4 regions of the Streptomyces sp. NPDC026206 genome follow, and region 4 is predicted to be linked to each of the others. Evidence: riboswitches for the same ligand, from Rfam matches in the RefSeq annotation. Region 4 holds a riboswitch; each other region holds the start of a gene.

Region 1 (2,192 bases), on a different contig from region 4:
GGCCGGGGGGCGAAGGCCCGCAGCACCCGGGTGGCGTCGTCCTCGGTGATCTTCTCCAGGGTGCCGGAGAGCGCCAGGAACGGCCGTAACTCGTCGCGGCTGTTACCGGTCAGCAGGTCGATGTCGCCCGCCCGGCCGTCGCGCAGGGTGCGCCAGGGCACGTCCGGTACGAGGTCGCCGCCGTCGACGACCGGGCAGAAGGGGGCGCCCGAGCGGGCGAGCCGGCCCCAGCGGTCCTCGTGGGCGGGCAGGGCGGCCATGAGGGCGTCCACCTCGTCGGCCAGTCGCCGGGGCGCGATCGCGGCGAGGGGGGCCGCGGTGGGCGCGGCGCCGAGCCGGGCGGGGCGTCGCCCCGGACCTCCCGGCCCCGATGTGCCGGACGGGCTGATTGTGGGCCCGTCCGGCGAGCGGGGACAAGGGGGCCCGGCCGGCCGGGCGTCGTCCTGGTCGTCCTAGTTGACGCGCCCGTACCAGACGCTGTTGCTCCAGATCTTCTCCAGCCGGACGGAGGCGCCCGGCTTCGGCGCGTGCCAGATCTTGTTGCTACCCGCGTAGATCCCCACGTGGTAGACGTTGCTGCCCGAGTGGAAGAAGACGAGGTCGCCGGTCTGCCGGGAGCCGCCGGAGAGGTGCCGGGTGGAGTTGTACTGGCTCTGGGCCGTGCGTGGGAGGGTCTTGCCGGCCTTCTTGAACGAGTAGAGCGTCAGGCCCGAGCAGTCGAACCGGTTGGGGCCCGTGGCGCCGTACTGGTAGGGGGAGCCCTGCTTGGAGGCCGCGACCTTCAGTGCCTGTTCGCCCACGGTCGCCGCCTGTGCGCCGGGGGCGAGGCCGGGGACGAGCACCGATGCCGCGAGGGTGGCGGCGGTGAGGGCCGACGCGGTGGCGGCCCGGGAAGTGAGTGCGGTTATGCGAGGCATCGCAGACATGCCAAAGCCCTTCGGCATCCGCCTACGAAAGATGACCTGTCGGGTTCGGGCTGCGAAGTTGCCCGGCCACGTTGTGGCTTCACCCCAAGAACCACCGCGTTCGTGGTTCGTACCGCTTGGGTCTCCCGCTCCTGCCGATTCGTCGAATCGATTCCGCACCCGGTGCGGCGGCAGGACTCGGCGTCCGCCCGGGTCGCCCGCCTCGGTGACGGGATCTTGTGTTCGGTGAGAGATCCTGCACCATCAATCGCTCAGATTCGGCGCCCAAACGGTCATCTGTGAACTTCTTCACTTCAGAAGCAAACAGGGAACCATAACGCCTCCCTCACCCGCCATCTGCGCCTAAACCCTTGCCCCGCAGGGGACTTGAAGCACACGGGAATCAACTACCGCGGCCCCGTTCAACACGGGTGGCGCCAGGCGTCCAGCTCCAGCCTCTTCTTCATCGAACTCAGGCCCAGCCGCCCGGCCGTGCCGCAGAACTCCCCCGGCGACAGGTCGTATTCGACATGGAAGACCGCTTTGTTCTGCTTCACGAACGGCGTGAGCTTCTCGCACTCCCCGTACTGCGCGCACTGTTCGTTGACCGCGAAGTCGAAGTCCCGCACGAGCTCCGGAATCTGTTCGAGATCATTCTTCAAACCGATGGCCAGGCCCCGGTCATGAGCCAGTTTCACCAGCATCCGGTTGAAGGCCAGCTGATCGGCCGGTGAGAGCGGAAATCCGGTGCGGTTGCGGAAACCCTCGGTCAGATCGGGTTCCACCGCGTCGAAACCCTTCTGCCGGCACATGTCGATGCGGGCCGCCATGATCGGCCGCAGGGCGTCGAGGCGGCGGATGTCCAGCCATTTCTCGCCGTCCCAGCCCTTGTTGTTCTTCCCCAGCAGCGACCCGGGGAATTCCGACCGGTCGGGCCGGAAGTCCTCCCATGCCCCGGCGTTGATGTAACAGATCACCTTGCGGCCCCGGGAGTGCAGTTCCGCCACCGTCTCCGCGGAGTTCTCGAAACCGTCGATGTCGTAGACGGGCACGTCCACGGACGTGTCGACCTTCCCGCCGAGCTGCCACTGCCAGGGAATGCCCGGCCGGGGCTGCCAGCGGCGCGAGGCCGGTGGCGGGCCGCCGTCCGGCGTCGCCGTCATCCGGTCCGAGGGGCGGTCCCCGGAGGGCTCCGTCGCGTCGTCGGACGTGGCCGAACAGCCCGCGAGAACGAGCAGCAGCGCACCGAGCAGCCCCGCGCGGGCCCGCCTGCCGGTCACCGTGCCC
Region 2 (2,192 bases), on a different contig from region 4:
TCGATGGACGGCACGAGGGTCTCCTTCGTGGTGTGTCTGGAGTTCTGCAGCACGAGCCTAACGGGCCCCGGAGGCTGCGCCCGCCCTTGGACCGGTTGCCGGACCGAAAATTGGCACAAAAGCCGAGATCACGGGATGAATGGACGATGTGTTCGCTCAATGGGAACGCCGCCCGGGGCCGCCGCCCGGCAGTGCCCCGGGAAACGGCGGAGCCCCGCTCCGATGCGGCTCGGGGGGGAAGACGCATCGGAGCGGGGCGGTCCCGCGGATGAGCGGACTCGCGGATGAGCGGACTCGCTCAGCCGGTGATCAGCTGAGGTGCAGCTTCTGACCCGGGAAGATCAGATCTGCGTTGTCGATGATGTCCTTGTTGCGGTCGAACAGCTTCTGCCAGCCGCCGTCGACCTTCTTGGCCGTGGCGATCGAGCCGAGGGTGTCGCCCTCCTTGACCTCGTACTCGCCGTCGCCCTGCTTGACGGTCTTCGGAGCGGCGTGCTTGGGCGCGCTCTGCTTCGGGGCCGCCGGGGCCTCTTCGGACTCCTGCGCCGGCTTGGCGTGCTTGGGCGCGGCGGGGCGCTCGGCACGGTCGGCGCGGCTGCCGGCGGAGTTCCCGCTCGCGGGGGCGGACTGCGAGGACTTCGAGGACTTCTTCGACACGGCGCCGGAACCGGAACCGGAGGTGTCGACGTCGGCCTTCGCGCCACCGGAGCTCAGGCCGCCGGCACCCGCGCAGCCCCAGGCGCCCGGGCCCTGCATGGCCAGGAGGCGCTCGGCGGTGGCGATCTGCTGGGCCTTGGTGGCGAGGTCGGCACGCGCGGCGTACTGGGTGCCGCCGGCGGCCTTCCAGGAGGACTGCGAGAACTGCAGGCCACCGTAGTAGCCGTTGCCGGTGTTGATGTGCCAGTTCCCGGTGGACTCGCACTGGGCGACCTTGTCCCAGGTGGAGACGGAGGCGGCGTTGGCGGAGGTCGCGACCATCAGCGGGGCTGCCACGGCGACGCCGGTGACGCCGGCGAGCGTGACGATGCGGACGGCCTTGGACGGACGACGGTGCTTGCCCTTGGACATGAGTCGGTTTCCTCACCGACGCCTACGAGGTGAGCTGTCGGGTTCGGGCTGTGAGTTTGCCCGGCCCGGTGCGCGGCTGCGCTCCGGGCTTCACCCCGAGCCGTTCCGTCCTCCGGTCGCGAGACCGTCGGCCGTTCCGGCGGCTTACCTTGGTTCCCCCGCTCCTGCCAACGGCGCTTGCGCGACGACTCCCCCGGTCGCCGGCAGGATTCGGCGTGACGACCGCGGTGCTCGCGATGACGAGCGGTGACGACGTTAAACACAGGCGGCCGACGGGTTCAAACCCCACTTTTCAGCCACAGTTGCTTGAAGTTACCCGCAGGAACCTCCTGTTTCCGCAGGTGAGAGGGGGTTTGAGGAGAACGGATGCGTCCCGTCCAGCGTCCAGTCAACGAGAGCCATGTCTCACTTTCGACTGGAACGGACATTCGGCCCGAACCTCCCTGCTATTTACGGACGTCGAGTCGCTGACCAGGCTGGATGAGGTCCGGATCGGATCCGACAACTTTTTCGTTCTTCTGATAGAGCGTCTGCCAGCCACCGGTGACCGAGTGGTCCTGCGCGATGGCTGACAGGTTGTCACCGGGCTGCACGGTGTAGCCGTCCGCGGCCGGGACGCCCGTGCGTCCGTCGCCGCCGTCGCGCGAGGGGCGCTGCGTCTCGCCGGAACGCGGCGGCTCGGCGCGGTGCTTGCCCGTACCGGCCTCCCCGCTCGCGTCACCGGGCGCGGGCGTGGCGCCGGGCGCGGGCTCGGCGGGCGTGCCCGAGGGCGTACCGGACGGGGTGGCGGGGCCGTTGGAGGGTTCGGCCGACGGGTCCTTGCGGTCCTTGTCACCGGACTGGCCGGGCGTGCCGCTCGCGGGGGCCGAGGAGCCCGTGGACGGGATGGCCGACGGGATCCCGGACGGGTCGGCGGAGGGTGCCGGCGTGCCGGGCGAGGGGGACGCGCCGGGCGTGGGCCCGGCGGAGCCGGGGGCACGGTCGTCCGGCGCGGGGGTCGTGTGCCCGGGCGTGGCGGGGGTGGTGCGCTCGGGCGCGGGCGTGGTCGCCTCCGGCTCGGGGCTCTGGATCCGGCCGGGGTTCACGTCCGGCGCCGGGGCGTCCTTGGACAGGCCCGAACTGAC
Region 3 (2,192 bases), on a different contig from region 4:
GCCGCGCGCCCCTGGCCCTGCCTGCGCCCCACGTCCCGGGCCCCCGGGCCCCACGTCCCGGGCCCGGCGGCCCCACATCGCGGCCCTTGCGCCCCGCATCGGCCCTACGGCTGCAGCCCCCTGGCGCGCAGCCACGACAGCGGGTCGACGGGCGCGCCGCCGCCCGGCCGCACCTCCAGGTGCAGATGGGGGCCGGTGACATTGCCGGTCGCGCCGACCCGGGCGATGATCGTGCCCGTACCGACCTTCCCGGACGTGACCACCATGGACGACAGGTGGCAGTACCAGATCTCGGTTCCGTCGCCGAGCGTCAGCACGATCCGGTAGCCGTACGCGCCCGCCCACCCGGCCTGGGTGACCGTACCGCCGCCCACCGCCTTGACCGGGGTGCCGGTCGGGGCGGCGAAGTCCTCACCGGTGTGGTTCGCGGACCACATGTTCCCGGCCTGCCCGAAGCCCGCGGTGAGGGTGTACGAGCCCACGGGGAGGGTGAACGAGCCGGTGAGCGCGGAACCGCCCCTCCCGGAGGCCGGGGCGGAGTGCCTCGCGGGGGCGGCGGCCTCCTCGGACCCGCCCGATTCCGCCTTCGCACCCTCGTCGGCAGCCGGTCCGGGTGACCGGGCCGCCCCGGCCGCTGGGGCCGCCCCGGCCGCTGGGGCCGCTGCCTGAGCGGCCTGCGCCGCCGCCTTCTCCGACTCCTGCGCCTCGTGCGCCTTCTCCGACTCCCGCGCCTCCTGCACCTCGTGCGCCTCGGCCTTCTCCGCCGCGGCCTTCCGTTTCTGCTCCGCCGCCGCATGCGCCTCGCTCTCGCGTGCGGCCTCGTCGGCGGCGTTCTGCTGGCGCTCCGCCTGCTGGAGGATGCGGGCACGCAGCGCCTCGCCCGCGTCGGCCGTGCTGCGCGTGGCTTCCACAGTGACCGGTGCCTGGGCACCGGCCTCGGCCCGGACCGAGACCCCGTCGCCGGAGGCCTGCTTCTCCTCGCCGCCGGATATGAGGGAGCCGACGCCCGGGATCTTCTGCGCCAGGTCCGGCACGGATATCGGCGCCGGACGGTCCTGAGCGCTCGCCATTCCGCCCGCACCGACCGCCGCGATGACACCGACGCCCAGCACCGCGCCGCTGCGGGCCATGGTGCCGCCGCGCTGCTTGACGACGCGGTGCCGGCCGCGGACGGGCGGCGCCACGGAGTCCTCCGTGGGGTTCCACTCGCTCCAGGGTTCCCCGGCGGCGGCGTACGCGGTGCCACCCGGAGCGTCAGCCGGGGTCTCATCCGTGGATTCGTACGTGGATTCGTACGTGGATTCATCCGTAGATTCATACGGAGAGCCGTACGAAGGGTCGTACGAACTGTCGTCGTGCGCAGGCCTGTTGGACGCCACGGAGGCGCACTCCTTTCCTTCCCACTCGCCTACCGGGTCAGCGTGGGGGTCCCTCCCAGGCCGTTCAGGCTCTGAGGGAGGGTTCGGAGCAGGAAGGTCCCCTACGGGCCGGCGCGCGGTCCGATTCACCCCAAAGTTGATGGTTCCCCGGTTCCGCCCACGGGATTCGGCGAAGGCGCGCGGCGCCGCCTCTTGCGGCGGCTGCGACAACCGCGCTGCGTTATCGAACGTTAATAGACATGGCTACCGGTTTCCAAGCCGAAAGCGTGAAACTGCACGCCTCTTGGGCGGATTTTGCGATGCGGTGAAGCTGACCGTTCGTCAGTTGTTATTCGTCCGAATGCGGACGGTACGGGGTGGTGGTCCGGTCCGGGTGAACGTGTGGGTGACGACGGCGGGGCGGTGGCGGAGCGGTCGGCGCGGCGGCAAGAGAGGGCAGAGGGACGGGCAACCAGCCCCCGGACATGCGGACGGGCTGCCGGGCCCGGCAGCCATCGGCTGCCGTACGGGCCCGGCAGCCCGTCTGCATCTACATCTGTGTCACCTAGCGGGGCGTCGCGGCGCCCCGCCTCACTCCGGCGTCAGGACGTGGCGGAGCGGCGGCCGCCGCCACCGGCACCGCCGCTGCGGCGCGAGCGGCCGACGGCGTTGCCCGGACGGGTGCCGCCCGAGCGGCGCGAACCCTCGGCGCCGCCGTTGCCGCCGAAGCCGCGGAAGGGGCGCCCGCCACCGTTGCCGCTGCCGGAACCACCGGCGGCGGAACCACCGGCCGCCTCCGTACGGGTACGGCCGCGGCCGCCGCGGCTGCCGCGC
Region 4 (2,192 bases):
GGCCTACGGCCTGGCCGACGCGGTCGTCACCGACCGCCGGCTCCAGGGCCCGTCGGCCGGGGCGAGGTGAGTGGCGCGATGTGGCCGCCGGAACTGACGCCGCTGCCCGCCCTGACCCGCGCCGAGGGTGAGGTGGTCGACCGCTATCTGGAAGTACTGGATCTCCTCGGCCGGATCAACCCGGCTCGCGCGCATGACACGTACGGCGCGCTACGAGCCGCGCAGACGCTCGCGCTCGCCGCCGCGGGGCTGCGCGACGCGCTGACGGTCATGCACGAACGCGGCGAACGCGAGATATGCGCGGGGACGCTGGCACGAGCGATGCAGGTCCTGGACGGCGAACGCCGGGCGATGCGGGTCACGTTGCCGCCGAAGCCGCCGAACTGAGGAGCGGAAACATTCTCCCCCCGATCTCCTTCAGACGGCGGATGCGTTCGTAGACGTCGCGCAGTGATCACCCCGGGCAGTGCGCGCACTCGGCGCTCGCGGAGATCGCCGCACCGCAGGTGACGGACTCACCAGGGGAAGGTCGCGACCGTCAAATCGCCGCGCGTCCACCCGAATTGCCCAGAGGTGACGAGGCTCACATAACACCGGATCTGCTCGGCTTCCGCGTCGCGACTGCGCCAAGATCCGTCCGACGACAAGACCCCGCCACCGCGGCGGGGCGGTCCGGGCGGACGCCGAACCCTGCCGCCGCCGGGACGACTGGTCGACATGAGTGCACCGGCAGGGATGGAGGACCCGAGCACGGCGGGACGGCGGGAGGGCAAGCCGACTCCCTTACGTCCCTTGGGGTGAAGCCGCTCACGCGGCCGGGCATTCTTCGCCTGCCCGAACCCGACAGGTCATCCTTCACAGGCGGCTGACGAAGGGTTTGGCATGGGCGCGCACAAACGTCCCTCAATGCTGTCCAGGGCAGGGTCCGTACCCCTGTCCGTGAAATCCGCCCTGACTCTGGCGGCCGTCGGTGCCACGGTGCTGGTACCGGGCGGCGCGACCGACGCGGAAGCCGCAACCATCTCCAACGCAGCCCTGCAGATCGCCGCTTCAAAGGCGGGCTCCCCCTATCAGTGGGGCGCGACGGGGCCGTTCCGCTTCGACTGCTCGGGCCTGACCCAGTACTCCTTCAAGCGCGCCGGCAAAGAGCTGCCCCGGACCGCGCAGGACCAGTACAACCGCACCCGGCACATCCCCGGCCTCTCGCGCACCCAAGGTGACCTGGTGTTCTTCCACGGCCGGGGCGGCGTCTACCACGTGGGGATATACGCCGGGAACAACAAGATCTGGCACGCCCCCAAGACCGGCTCGGTCGTCCGCCTGGAGCGCATCTGGAGCCGTAACGTCTCCTACGGCCGCGTGAACGGCTGAGCCGCCCGCGGGGCCGGCGCGCCGGCACCACACCGACCGCGCCGGACGCGACCGCGTCGCACACGATGCGCTGAGCGCCCCTTCCGTGGCAGCGGACCCTGCTGCCCTCCGGTGCCCCAGCGGCACCCGCGGCACCTGTGAACCCACCGGTTCAGGAGCGCGCTTCACGAGAGCGCCGGGCCGGGCGGAACCCCGCCCGGCCTCCACGCCGTCCGTCAGCGGACGGATGCCGTCCAGGGCAGGCGGATCCACACCGTCTTGCCGCCGTCGGCGGTCGGCGTGATGCAGAGCCTGCCGCCGCGCTCGGCGGTGAGGCAGCGGATGATGACCAGGCCGCGCCCGTTGTCCCGCTGGACGGTGGCGGGCAGTCGCCGGGGGCGGCACGGGTGGCTGTCCGTGACCCCGATCCGCAGTTGCTCGCCCCGGTCCATACGGACGTCCACCGTGAAGGTGGGTGACTGGCCCTGGGTGTGCTGCACGGCGTTGGTGGCCAGCTCCGAGACGATCAGCCGGACGGCATCGGCGGCCTCCGTGCCGGCCGGCAGGCCCCATTCCGTGAGCACGTCCATGACATAGCGGCGGGCCGCGGAGACCGAGGCGGGGCTGCTCGGCAGAGTGACGGTTGCTTCCTGGCGGTCTGCCATGGCGCTGTCCCTTTCCCACCGGGGCCGGACTCCGACGCGCGGCGTGCGGTGAAGTCGAGAGCAGCCTCCGACGGCTCTTCGCGACACAGTGCCACTGTTCACGGCCCCGATGGGCGCGATCCACCGAATTATGGATATATCTGTCGCTCGAAGCGGTGAACTCTGCTACGAGCGACC

Evidence for each region. Region 4 has a riboswitch for cyclic di-AMP ahead of AB0F13_RS13080 (C40 family peptidase). Riboswitches for the same ligand answer to the same signal wherever they lie in the genome.
Region 1: linked by a shared signal. The riboswitch ahead of AB0F13_RS18070 (C40 family peptidase) and the one ahead of AB0F13_RS13080 (C40 family peptidase) in region 4 are both predicted to bind cyclic di-AMP.
Region 2: linked by a shared signal. The riboswitch ahead of AB0F13_RS09860 (transglycosylase family protein) and the one ahead of AB0F13_RS13080 (C40 family peptidase) in region 4 are both predicted to bind cyclic di-AMP.
Region 3: linked by a shared signal. The riboswitch ahead of AB0F13_RS06455 (peptidoglycan DD-metalloendopeptidase family protein) and the one ahead of AB0F13_RS13080 (C40 family peptidase) in region 4 are both predicted to bind cyclic di-AMP.

What each region holds. Positions count from the first base shown of each region.
Region 1 is NZ_JBEZYL010000011.1:214,906-217,097, forward strand. Features, by position in the region: gene AB0F13_RS18070 (C40 family peptidase) at 453-926, opposite strand; cyclic di-AMP (ydaO/yuaA leader) riboswitch at 930-1,081, opposite strand; gene AB0F13_RS18075 (endo alpha-1,4 polygalactosaminidase) at 1,328-2,068, opposite strand; gene AB0F13_RS18080 (spherulation-specific family 4 protein) at 2,182-2,192, opposite strand, start outside.
Region 2 is NZ_JBEZYL010000004.1:314,896-317,087, reverse strand. Features, by position in the region: gene eno (phosphopyruvate hydratase) at 1-14, opposite strand, end outside; gene AB0F13_RS09860 (transglycosylase family protein) at 310-1,068, opposite strand; cyclic di-AMP (ydaO/yuaA leader) riboswitch at 1,073-1,220, opposite strand; gene AB0F13_RS09855 (transglycosylase family protein) at 1,515-2,192, opposite strand, start outside.
Region 3 is NZ_JBEZYL010000003.1:33,558-35,749, forward strand. Features, by position in the region: gene AB0F13_RS06455 (peptidoglycan DD-metalloendopeptidase family protein) at 105-1,379, opposite strand; cyclic di-AMP (ydaO/yuaA leader) riboswitch at 1,391-1,561, opposite strand; gene AB0F13_RS06460 (DEAD/DEAH box helicase) at 1,961-2,192, opposite strand, start outside.
Region 4 is NZ_JBEZYL010000007.1:76,807-78,998, reverse strand. Features, by position in the region: gene AB0F13_RS13090 (ATP-dependent Clp protease proteolytic subunit) at 1-70, shown strand, start outside; gene AB0F13_RS13085 (hypothetical protein) at 79-387, shown strand; cyclic di-AMP (ydaO/yuaA leader) riboswitch at 672-879, shown strand; gene AB0F13_RS13080 (C40 family peptidase) at 883-1,371, shown strand; gene AB0F13_RS13075 (ATP-binding protein) at 1,587-2,015, opposite strand.